Regions from separate parts of the Thermosinus thermophiluss DSM 23256 genome, predicted to be linked through region 2. Evidence: riboswitches for the same ligand, from Rfam matches in the RefSeq annotation. Region 2 holds a riboswitch; each other region holds the start of a gene.
What was found. A riboswitch is a leader RNA that binds a small molecule or an ion and turns the genes downstream of it on or off. The one in region 2 is predicted to bind thiamine pyrophosphate.

Region 1 (4,159 bases), on a different contig from region 2:
GACATTTTGGTCACGCCCAGCCTTACCATCGCGTCCCGCAAGCGCCCATTCTCTCTGGTTGACAGGGTAATCCCGCTGCGCGGCATAAATAACCGGAAGGCCAAAACATACTGTACCAGATTCTGGTCGCTCACCATAACCGGGGGCGCAAAGCCGCCAAAGTGCGGCCGCATCCGGGGCGGCGAAATGCTTACTTCTACGTCGGGAAACCGGCGCTGCAGGTAATCGGCATGCAGGCCGGTGAAGAATGCTTCTTGCCGCCAGTCGTTAAGGCCGAGCAAAGCGCCGATGTTTACCGTCCGCAGCCCCGCCTGGCAGGCCCGCTCCGGCGCTTCCAGCCGAAACCGGTAATTGCGTTTTGGGCCGGCGGGGTGCATTTCGGCATAAACCTCTTCGTTGTACACTTCCTGGTAAATCGTCAGGCCGTCCACACCGGCGCCGATTAATTCGGCGTATTCTTCCTGGGTCAGCGGGTAGATTTCAATGCTGATGGAAGTAAAGTATTTTTTCAGTATGTTAACACAGTCTTTAATGTAGGAAACCGGTGAATGCTGCCGGGATTCGCCTGTAAGAATGAGAATATGTTTTAAGCCGGTAGCGGCAATAAGCTGGGCTTCCCGTTCAACTTCCGTCAAAGTGAGTTTTTTCCGCTCCAGTTTATTGTTCAGCCGGAAGCCGCAATAAACGCACTGGTTAACGCAATAGTTAGCCAAATACAAAGGCGTATAAAGAAGCATTGTCCGGCCGAAATGCTGAACGGTTAAGCGGTGAGCCTTTTGGGCCATTTCTTCTAAATAGGGCTCTGCCGGCGGTGACAGCAAGGCCAAAAAATCGAACGCGTTGAGCCGGTCTTGCCTCAGGATGTGCCGCACGTCACTAGCGGTAACTTGCGAAAAATAGGCCGCAAAGTCGAAGCTTCGATAGTCTTTAATAACGTCGTAAAAAGTGCCCATTTTACCGACCTCGTTTCATAGGTTATTCGCGGAGGAAGCCGGTCAAAGGCGACGAGGCGCTGGCATACTGCTGGACAGCGCCCGGGCCGGCCAAATAGGCGGTGCGTCCGGCGGCGACAGCCAGACCAAAAGCCTTCGCCATGGCTACCGGGTCGGCCGCGGTTGCAATAGCGGTATTCACCAAGACCGCCGCCGCGCCTATCTCCATTGCCTCGGCTGCTTCCGACGGCCGGCCGATGCCGGCGTCGACAATGATCGGCAAAGGTATTTCTTCGATTAAAATCCGGATCAACTCTTTTGTCTTTAACCCACGGTTGCTGCCGATCGGCGCCCCCAGCGGCATTACGGCCGCCGCCCCGGCTGCGGCCAGCCTTTTTGCCACAATTAAGTCAGGGCTCATATAGGGCAGTACGACAAAGCCTTCGGCCGCTAAAATTTCGGTTGCCTTAATTGTCTCGTAGTTATCAGGTAGTAAATAACGGTTATCGGATATTACTTCAATCTTGACCCAGTTGCCGCAGCCGGCGGCTCTTGCCAGGCGGGCAATCCGCACGGCTTCCTCGGCGGTTCTGGCGCCGGAAGTGTTGGGCATTAAAATGCAGTTCTGCGGAATATAGTTGATAATGTTCTCGTCGCGGCTGTCTGGGTCGACGCGCCTTAGCGCCACGGTCACCACTTGCGCTCCTGAAGCCGCGACGGCTTCGGGGATCAATTTGTTGGACGCGAACTTACCGGTGCCTAAAAAGAGGCGGCTGGTAAGTTCTTTGTCGCCAATTTTCAATACATCTGCCATTGGTTTAGCCTCCCCCTACAAAGGTGACGATTTCCAAGCGGTCATTTTCTTTTAATACGGTTGCTGGCCAGCGGTCTCTGGGGATAATGGCCAAATTAAGTTCGGTAATAATAGTTGCCGGATTTAGCGCCTTGCGGGCCACCAGCCCGGCCAGCGTCATGCCTTCCGGTAATTCGACCGGGTTGCCGTTTATCAGGACTTTCAAACCGTTTCCCCCCTTATTCTAAATATAAAAAGCGCACCCGGTTAGGTTAGGTGCGCTTAAAATACCTTCCTACGCGGGCATTACCCCGATCAGGTCAAGAGGTCTGGTGCTCGCTAGCCCACTCTCAGCCCATAACATGAGCTCCCTCGTTACACTATTCATTTTATTGCAGCTGCTGCCAATTAATTCCTGCTACCATTTTATACCTAAAACGGCGAATTGTCAAAACAAATTGAAAATCGGAAAGTGGACGAGTGGAAAGTGGAGAGGGGAAAGGGGACAGGGGACAGGGGGAGAGAACCGCGAACGTCTTATTTTTCTTTTCTGCAAAAGGGAAATACTAGCCATTAAGCGAATTTGTGAGCCGTGGAGAATTTTGCGCTGGAGGGTAATTAATGGAAAAACAGTATGATATTGGCCTTATCGGCTTGGCCGTTATGGGGGAAAATCTGGTCCTTAATATGGCTGGCAAAGGCTTTGCCGTAGCTGTGTATAACCGGACGGTCAGCAAAGTGGACGATTTTGTGGCCGGTCGCGGCAAAGGCCTCGCCATTGGCGGCGCCCATTCGGTGGCCGAGCTGGTCGCCATGCTCAAGCGCCCGCGGAAAGTCATGCTCATGGTCAAAGCCGGCAAGCCGGTGGATGATATGATCGGTGAACTGCTGCCTTATCTAGAGCCGGGCGATATTATCATTGACGGCGGCAACTCCTACTTTGAAGATACGCGGCGCCGCTGGCGCGAACTAGCCGTCAAGGGCATCCGCTTTATCGGCATGGGGGTATCCGGCGGCGAAGAAGGGGCGCTGAAAGGGCCCAGCCTGATGCCGGGCGGCGACCGGGACGCGTACCAGGAAGTAGCCCCGATCTTTACCCGCATCGCGGCCCAGGTGGCCGACGGGCCATGTTGTGCGTATGTCGGCCCTGACGGCGCCGGTCACTATGTCAAGATGGTGCACAACGGCATCGAATATGGCGATATGCAGCTTATCAGCGAGGCCTATTATATTATGAAGAACGCCCTCGGCCTGTCGGCCGACGAGCTGCACCGTGTTTTTGCCAAGTGGAACGAGGGTGACCTTGATTCCTACCTGATTGAAATTACCCGTGATATTTTCACAAAATATGACGATGCTACCGGCCTGCCGCTGGTGGAAGTCATTCTCGATAAGGCCGGGCAGAAGGGAACCGGTAAATGGACGTCACAGAGCGCCCTCGATCTCGGTGTACCCACCCCGACTATCACCGAGGCCGTTTTTGCTCGCTGCATGTCAGCGTATAAAGACGAGCGGGTGGCGGCCGCCAAGGTTCTTACCGGGCCGGACGGCCGTTATACCGGCGACCGGTACGAATTTATCCAGGCCATTCATGACGCGCTGTACGCCTCCAAAATCTGTTCCTATGCCCAGGGTTTTGCCCTTCTCAAGGCGGCCAGCGCCGAATATCAGTGGGATTTGGATTTTGGCGAAGTGGCCCTGTTATGGCGGGGCGGATGCATTATCCGGGCCCGGTTCCTGGACCGGATCAAGGAGGCGTACCAGCGCGACCCGCAGCTTCCCAATCTGCTCATCGATCCCTTTTTCCGGTCGGTTCTCGACAAAGCGCAGGCCAACTGGCGGCTGGTGGTCAAAACCTGCAAGGAGCTGGGCATCCCCACGCCGGCCTTCAGCGCCTCCCTCGACTACTATGACAGCTATCGCCGCGCCGTGCTGCCGGCCAACCTCATCCAAGCCCAGCGTGACTATTTCGGCGCCCACACTTATGAGCGCACCGACAGGCCCGGCGTTTTCCACACGGAATGGCTTGAAAGCAAATAGTTGCGCAGCACGCGCGGAAAGAATAGGCATGAGACCGTAAGGTTTTATGCCTATTTTTTGTGGGAAAGTGGCGTGTTATCCTAAATAAGTCAATTTTTTAAATAAGTCAAGCCTGCCCCCCAAGTGTAAAAAGTAACATATTTGCAGCCAAATTTTACGCTGACAGGCTGAAGGAAAATAATAGAATAACGCGAATAACCCATAACGGTACTCTATATCTTAAAAATTGGAGGTGTAGGTTAACTTAATTAAGTCTTTTAAATAATTAATACTAAGGAGGGGTTAACATTGAAACGGTTCCGTAACAAATGGCTGCTGCTGGCGCTGGTTCTGGTCTTTTTGGTGACGGCGGCCGGCTGCGGTGGCGGCAACCAGCCCAAACAAGGGCAGGGCG
Region 2 (4,159 bases):
AGCGCTGGCCGTGCTCCCTGCAGCCGCCCTGAGCCTTTACCTGCTGGCCCATGTGGACAGCAAGCCGGGGATTATAGCTACACTGCTCCTGCTAGGTCTTTTTACCAACTCGGCCTTTACCCCCATCACCGTTGCCTGGACAGGTGATATCGTTAGCACCCGTTATCCGGGCCGCATGGGAGCGGCCGTGGGTATTTTCAATTCTACCATCATGTGCGCCGCCATTGTCGCTCCTATTGTTTCCGGCTATCTGCGTGATGCCACCGGTTCGCTGGCTGCGGCCATCATTGCCGGCAGCGCCGTGATGCTGGCCGGTACGCTACTTCTATGCCGACTGACCGAATGCAAAACACCGGCCCGGAACTCGCCACCCGGAAATATGACAAACCAGCAGGATTAGCCCCTAAGCCTCACACTCTGTACTTTTAAAACCTTCAGACGTCAATGCGCATATTTACCTCTGTAAACATAAATAAACAATAGAAATATACTGCAGAAACCAGCGTCATCGACGCCGATTTCCCAAATTACATATCACATTGGGCACAGATCTACCAGGATGATCAACGGCCTTTATGCCTTCATCCGCAGCAGGGTTTGGGCGTTTTCTTGCAATATACCCATTTGTCTATATACCCCCCTGTTACCAGATAAAGCAGACCGGTAGCAAACATTACGGGGATGGTCGCCCCAAATACCAGGTCAAGTTTAAGGAACCAATAGTATAATGCGACGCCTATAGCCCAAACGGCCAGCGCTCCCCAGTTGGCCAGCAATTGGGGGTTAATACTCCGCTTTTTGCGAATGAAATAGTCAGTGAGCAGAATGGCATAGAGCGGGGCGAAAACCGAACCGATGGCCAGTAAGAAGACTTCGTATTGTTCCATATCGGCTACCAGCGCCAGCAGAGTGCCGACTACCGTTATTACAAGCGCCACGAGTTTTTCGTTAAGACCGGGCCGGAGGTTGGTAAAACTGACCCCGGCCGAATAAGCGTCCATAAAAGTAGTGGTAACGGTCGAGAGGACAATAATTCCCAGAGCCGCAAACCCCAGGTTGGCGGCCAGCATTATGTCGGTCGGATCGGCTTTACCGGTACTGATGGCGGCGGCAAGGCCGATAGTATACATCCAGCAGCTTCCCAGGAAATACCCCAGCCAGCTTCCCCATGCGGCGTTTTTTGCCTGCTGGGCAAAGCGAGTATAGTCGGCAATGAGGGGCAACCAGGACAGCGGCATGACAACACTCAGTTCCACCGCTTCACTAAACGGCATTCCGCCTGCCGGGACCTTTGTTAAAATGCTTATATCTTTGAATACCATGGCGCTTAGCATAATCGTCAGGCCAAACAGCAGCAATACCGCAGCCATGTTGACCTTTTTCCAGCCGCCCTCCCTACCAAGGGCAATCCACAGAAAAATAAGACCGCCTATGATTATGCACCATAGCGCGAAATAATCAAACTGCCAGAGCATTTTCGTAATTTCGTTGGCCGATTTGGCAGCGGAAATGATCATAATGGCTGTCCAACCTATCAGTTGTAGAACGTTCAATACGGAAAAGAGAGTTGTTCCGTACGCTCCGAAGGAAATGCGGGTCGACTCGATAGCAGGGATGCGTTCCCGTGTGCCGATGATACCTCCCATCACTAGCAACGTGGTACCGATAAAATGCCCCAGTATGATGGCTGCAATCCCGGCAGTGAAGCCCAGCGGAACGAGAAGACCGCCGGCAAGAATCTCGGCCACCGAAACGGCGGCGCCAAACCATAGAAACAGGAAATGCTTGAACTGCAATGTATTATTGTCGTTCATCATAATTACACCTACTTTCCCTCTTCTTTATCTTGTCGTAACAACAATATAACGGGGGCTATTACTCCTCCTGTTCGGAAGAGACTTGAGCAAAATGAGCATGTAGCAACAACCAAAAAAGCGCCCCCGTAAGGATGCGCTGCAAGAAAAACGTAAATCCTGGAGCTTTCCCTACGCTGGCATTACCCAGATCAGGTTATAGGGTCATAGATTTAACGGATCTATATCTCAGCCGGCCTTTCCGGCCCCCCTAGCACAACATATATTTTTCTCTTGTCTTTAATCGCCCATACCCAATCCGCTGGCTGGCCGTCACCCCATTTATCGCGCGATTTTTTTAGGGGGGAATATTGCCGCCATTATTCCCGACATCAGACGGTTCAAAACCTTCCCCGCAAGCACTAGGATGGTCGACCCCAGCGCTACCGGATACAGCGGGTAGAAAATGCTTTGACCGGTCACCACCGCGATGAGAGCGGTAGCCGCCGCCGGCGGATGCAGGGTCCTGCTATAAAGCATGGCGACAATGGCCCCGCTCACGCTAAAAGCTGCCGCATACCAGGTCGAGCCAAATATAATGTGCATGATAACCCCAACCACAGCCGCAATGATGTGACCGGCAATTACGCTGCGGGGTTGGGCGAACGGTGCTGCAGGCACGCAGAATATCAGACACGCTGAGGCGCCAAAAGATGCCACCAGAACCGGCGCGTTACATTCCATGGCTAGATAAGTGACTACGCCCATGCCTAGACTGGCACCAAAAAATATGACCAGTCCTTCGGCGGGCGCCGGCAACGGTGCACTGCTCTTACCTAGCCATTTATTTTTTATATAGCGGCAGCAATAATCTAAACCAGCCCCAATGTCCACTTCCTACCCCTTTCCCCGCTCATCACGGTTTAATCGCATCTTTTACTTCCTGGCAACACCTAATAAGTGCCTGACGGAACGCGTCCCGCATGGCATCACCGTCGCGCCGGGGCTGAAAAGCGATCTCCCGACTTGCTTTAGTGCAACTCAACTGCCACCGTTCCCGCAGAAAAGCCGGTCCTGTCCAGTCATGATCCAATACCTCTACTATCGGCGAACGTGAACCGGTAGCCTCCACCAGCATTGCTACGATCTCTGACCATGTAAGAAACAGGCTGCCGATATTATAAACCCCGTCACTGATAGCGGTGTTCTGCCCGGCCAGCAGAATAGCCGCCGCCAAATCTTCCATGGTAACAAAACAGCCGCCGGCCCCTTTCACAATCTGAATCATGTCATTATTTACCGCAGCGCGTACCATGTTACGCAGATGCTTACCACCGATAGTCTCGCCGAAAGCCCACCAAAAACGCAGGATGGTAATTGGCAGCCCTCTTTCGGTGTTATATACATGACAAAGTTGCTCGGCAGCATATTTGGCAAGGGCATATAAGGGGTTGCGTGCCTGTTGCACCAGGCACGGGTGTTCCTCCGTTACCGGTTCCGTCCGGGGACTGCCGTACACCGCCGCCGTACTGGCATAAACGAAGCGTTGAATCCGAGCGGAAGCGGCCACTTCTAAGAGGTTGATGTGTCCGCCGAGATCGCTGCGGAAAAGCGCAGCCGCATTGTCAGCAAAGCTCCAGGCCAGATTCACCACGAAATCGCTGCCGGGTACGACGCTCCGCAAAAGCTCTATATCTTCCAAGTCGCCCTTAATAATAGTAAGCCCTGCCCGTCCCGCCGCCATTTGGGGATTGGCCGAACGGTCATAAACCAGCACTTCGTGTCCTGACCGCAGATAATATTCGGTCAGATGTCGCCCGATTTCACCTGCGCCACCAACCAACAAAAGCCGCATATTGCCCCTCCTGCCAAAACTGTAAATTCAGGGGATCCGTATGCGAGTAGGCAATACGGATCCCCATTGCTTTATTTCTTGGTAACTAACGGTATCACACAGGCAATACAAAATAGGACTAGCGACAAGGTAATGAAGAAACCATTTTTTTGCACACCGCCGAAGTATGCGAACGGAAAAGCCAGCCAGAACAACCAAAAAGCGGTGTTCATCAGCGGCGTACGGTATTTTTTACCCCAAGGCACAGGCTTAGAGCCACTGCCAGATGTCGGATTTGCTGTCATACCCCTTTCCTCCTTTCAGCCTATGGCAGGTTCCTGAAGAACACGTAAGCAAACAGCCAGGCGTTGATACCAACAAGCAGCGCTACCAGCGCACAGTATGGGATGGTCCGGTACATAACCTCGTTCTCCCGTCCGTCGAGCCCTACCGTAGCGGTACCGATAAGCACTTTCGACGGGGCAATGGAACAGCCCACCGATCCCCCCACCGACTGGACGGCGGCCATAAT
Region 3 (4,159 bases), on a different contig from region 2:
GAGCCCGCGTAACGGTGACCGTAACGGAAGAAGACGAGTGGTCCGAAGTAACGGTAGCCGATGATGGCCCAGGCATACCGCCGGAACATGTTCCGCACATTTTTGATCAATTTTATCGGTGCGATGAAGCGCGTGACCGGCAAAGCGGCGGCTCCGGCATTGGCCTCGCAATCGTAAAAAGCCTGGTGGAAGCGCACGGCGGGACAGTGACCGTCCACAGCATTCCGGGCGAAGGCACTACTTTTACGGTGCGGTTTAAGACCTCCCCTGGCAATTGAAGATGCGATTCGCCTGGAGATTAACCGGGCGAGCAGAGCGAAAACAAAGCTCGCTCTGCTCGGGTTATACTTACCGCCTAAATTGCGTTCCATCGACAATTCGCCACAACTTTTTACCGTCAAAGACACGATTAGGTCGTTGCTCCGCGAGATAGACTCGGTCTTTTTAACCGAGCAGCGTAATTTATTGCTCCTCCTGCCATTTACCGGCGGGGAGGGAGTAAACGTCATACTGGAAAGACTGAAAAGCCGTCTGCCCATCCTAAACGAGGAAAGTATTTCAGCTGTCATTGCTACCTATCCCGACGACGGGGAAACGGTTCACGAGTTACTGACCGCATTAGAAAATAAACACAATGGCACGTCAAACCTTCGCCTTCCGGGTTGACCAACCCAATAAATCATAGACAAGTCAATACCCATAATAGCCTTCGATGATCTGGGACGCGCCGAAAACGGCAGCAACCACTGCCCAAGGCCCGGCAATTGTCTGGCTGGCAGCCAGCCCAAGCAAAAATCCCCCGACAACCATTCGGACGGCCCGGTCAGTATCTCCCAGGTTCTTTTGAAAATCGAGCCCCATAGCGTTTTCCCCCTTCTTTCTGCCTAAATTTCGGTTAGGTTCTAATCCTATTTTGCCCATGCGGCCAATTCTTCTTCCAGGCGGTCCACCATCCTACACCGTTGTTCTGGTTTGGCTATTCGTTCGAATAGCTCGTCCAGCTTGGCGCGGTCAAGCAGAAACGGCTAATTCGTAAACAAGAGGCCGGGAGAAAAATCTCCCGACCTCTTATTTTATACACAAGTCCTCGCCATTAAGTATTTTTTTCATGTTCTTCATCGGACACATTTTACCGCACATAGTACAAGTATCCTCGTGTTCCGGTTTGGATGATTCCCGGTAGCGGCGGGCCTTTTCCGGATCAATCGCCAGTTCGATCATGCGCGGGAAATCCACATTCGCCCGGGCTTCACTCATCGCGTTGTCCCAATCACGCGCTCCAGGAATACCTTTCGCAATATCGGCGGCGTGAGCGGCAATCTTCGCCGCGATTATTCCTTCTTTCATGTCATCAAGATCAGGTAAGCGCAGATGCTCAGCCGGCGTTACATAACAGAGAAAGTCAGCGCCGTGAGCCGCGGCAATCGCCCCGCCGATGGCGCTTGTAATATGGTCATAGCCCGGCGCGATATCGGTAACGATTGGGCCCAGGACATAAAACGGGGCGCCGTGGCACAGCCGTTTCTGCAGCATCATGTTACCTGGTATTTCATTGATGGGCATGTGGCCTGGTCCTTCGATCATTACCTGGACGTTTTTCTCCCAGGCTCGTTTGGTTAACTCACCCAGGACAATTAATTCTTCGACCTGCGCAGCGTCGGTAGCGTCGTGAATCGACCCGGGGCGGCACGCATCCCCCAGACTGAGCGTAATATCGTACTTAACGCAGATATCGAGCAGCCGGTCATAATATTCATAGAAAGGATTCTCTTGATTGTTCAGTTCCATCCAGGCAAAAAGCAGCGAGCCGCCCCGGGAAACAATATTTGTCAGCCGTTTATTCCGTTTAACCCTTTCCGCCGTGGCCCGGTTGATCCCGCAGTGGATGGTCATAAAATCGACGCCGTCTTCCGCATGGGTCTCTACGACCTTAAAAAATTCATCCACCGTTATGTCCTTGAGGTCCTTTTCCAACAGCCCCACCGCATCATACATCGGAACGGTGCCAATCATCGCCGGTGACATCTCAACCAACTTCCGCCGAAATTCCCGGGTCTTGCCGTAGCAACTTAAGTCCATGATGGCTTCAGCCTTTAACTCGATTGCCTTCCTTGCTTTTTCCAGTTCCAGTTCAATATTGCAGCAATCTTTGGAAACGCCCAAATTTACGTTGATTTTGGTCCGGAGCCCTGCGCCAATGCCTTCAGGATCTAACTTGCGGTGATTTTTGTTCGCGGGAATTACCACTTGCCCGCTGGCGACCAGTTCTCGCAGCCGGTTTGGATCCATCTTCTCTTTGGCGGCGACGATTTTCATCTGTTCGGTTATTATCCCTTTTCGCGCCGCATCCATTTGGGTACTGTAAGTCACGTCAATCCCAACCTTCCTTGTTAATCTAAAATGTAAAAAGAAAAAGCAAGCGCAGAAAAGCTTGCTTCGTATTGTTCGCTGAAAGCTTCCCTACGGTGGTGCTAACCACATCAGGTTCCAAGGGTCAGACATGCCGTCTTCTCAGCCAACAGGCCCCCCTAGCTCTCTGTCTATTCACCTATTTACATTGTATTCCAGATTAGGAGTAATGTAAAGTATCACTATTTTAATTCTTTGCCCCAGGCTTTTCCGAAGGTACCAAGGATGACCGGGGCCGTAAATATAGGTGCTGAGCCCCTCCCGCTCAAAGTCCCGCCAGGGCACATAAATAATTCCGCCTTCATATCGTGTAAGAGTTGAGAGTAAGTTATAATATTTAGAGTAAGTTATAATATTTTCGGTAAGATTTCATCACGGAGGTGCCAACCGTTTTGATACAATTTTTCAATACCGAGCGGGGAGTCTATATTTTATTGACGCTGACGGCCATACTCTGGGGAGGTAACGCAGTAGCAGCCAAATATACGGTTGGCGAGTTGTCACCGGTTACGACCGCATTTTTACGCTTCGCCGCGGTCAGCGTCATCTTGATTCTTCTGGCGTTTTATATTGAAGGCAGAAAATGCCTCCCCCGGCGGGAACAGCTGCCTGGCATCATTGCCCTGGGGATAACCGGGATAGCCCTGTTTAATTTTTTAATTTATAGCGGCGTCAAACTATCGACGGCTACCAACATGAGCCTGCTAAATGCGGTAGGCCCGGTGACTACGGCCTGTCTGGCGGCGCTCCTGCTAAACGAACGCTTAACCTTCCGCCAGTTGGCAGGGGTAGCCATATCTTTTTTCGGGGTTATTGTCGTAGTCGCCAACGGCAGCCTGGCCGTGTTGACCGGGCTAAGCTTTAACATTGGCGATATTATGCTGGCGCTGGCGCAGGTAAGCTGGGCCGTTTACTCCGTCATCGGCCGCAAGGTAATGCGCACCATGTCGGCGCTGGCGGCAACCGCCTGGGCAAGCGCAGTTGGCGCGCTCATCCTATTTGCAATTGCGCGCATGGAAGGCTTTAACGGCGCTATTGCCCTGAGTTTCTTCGGCTGGGTCAGTATGGCATATATGGTGCTGGGGAGCGGCTGTTTAGCCTTCTTTTGGTGGAATCACGGGGTATCGGTTCTCGGTCCCCATCGGGCAGCGATATTTATGAATATCGTGCCGGTAGCGGGGACGATCTTGGCCGTCCTGTTGGTAAATGAAGCGGTTTCCTGGCAGCAAATTGCCGGCGCTATGTTAATTATCAGCGGGGTTTATCTCACGACCCAAAACTCCGGTTAACGGAGGAAAAAATAGCCAAAGAGCGAACTATACATTTAAAAACGCAACTAAGCGAAAGGGGTTTTACTATGGCTACCGTACAAACGAAATATCTGGGCGGGCTACGCACCGAGTCGGTGCATCTCCAGTCCGGGAGCAAACTAATTACCGACGCCCCCACCGATAATCATGGCAAGGGAGAAGCATTTTCGCCTACTGACCTTCTGGCTACGGCTTATGGGGCCTGCGTGTTAACCATCATTGGCATTGCCGCGCAAACTCACGGCTTTAACATCGATGGCGCGGAGGTGCATACAACGAAAGTAATGGGAACCGATCCCCGCCGGATAGTCGAATTGATTACCGAAATTATTCTGCCCCATAATAATTACAGTGCCAAAGAACGAAAGATCATCGAGCTTGCGGCTAAGGAATGCCCGGTATACAACAGCCTCCACCCTGACATGAAGAAAACGGTGACA

Region 1: linked by a shared signal. The riboswitch ahead of thiS (sulfur carrier protein ThiS) and the one ahead of cytX (putative hydroxymethylpyrimidine transporter CytX) in region 2 are both predicted to bind thiamine pyrophosphate.
Region 3: linked by a shared signal. The riboswitch ahead of thiC (phosphomethylpyrimidine synthase ThiC) and the one ahead of cytX (putative hydroxymethylpyrimidine transporter CytX) in region 2 are both predicted to bind thiamine pyrophosphate.

What each region holds. Positions count from the first base shown of each region.
Region 1 covers NZ_FNBU01000001.1:174,422-178,580, reverse strand. Annotated here, with positions in the region: gene thiH (2-iminoacetate synthase ThiH) at 1-953, opposite strand, end outside; gene BLQ99_RS00880 (thiazole synthase) at 976-1,746, opposite strand; gene thiS (sulfur carrier protein ThiS) at 1,751-1,951, opposite strand; TPP riboswitch at 2,001-2,109, opposite strand; gene gnd (decarboxylating NADP(+)-dependent phosphogluconate dehydrogenase) at 2,347-3,765, shown strand; gene BLQ99_RS00865 (ABC transporter substrate-binding protein) at 4,054-4,159, shown strand, end outside.
Region 2 covers NZ_FNBU01000012.1:56,861-61,019, forward strand. Annotated here, with positions in the region: gene BLQ99_RS08545 (MFS transporter) at 1-400, shown strand, start outside; gene cytX (putative hydroxymethylpyrimidine transporter CytX) at 582-1,814, opposite strand; TPP riboswitch at 1,965-2,076, opposite strand; gene BLQ99_RS08555 (HPP family protein) at 2,136-2,687, opposite strand; gene BLQ99_RS08560 (NAD-dependent epimerase/dehydratase family protein) at 2,710-3,648, opposite strand; gene BLQ99_RS08565 (hypothetical protein) at 3,720-3,932, opposite strand; gene BLQ99_RS08570 (L-lactate permease) at 3,953-4,159, opposite strand, start outside.
Region 3 covers NZ_FNBU01000003.1:46,541-50,699, reverse strand. Annotated here, with positions in the region: gene BLQ99_RS02765 (sensor histidine kinase) at 1-278, shown strand, start outside; gene BLQ99_RS02760 (YgaP family membrane protein) at 691-861, opposite strand; gene thiC (phosphomethylpyrimidine synthase ThiC) at 1,069-2,370, opposite strand; TPP riboswitch at 2,441-2,540, opposite strand; gene BLQ99_RS02750 (DMT family transporter) at 2,802-3,698, shown strand; gene BLQ99_RS02745 (OsmC family protein) at 3,767-4,159, shown strand, end outside.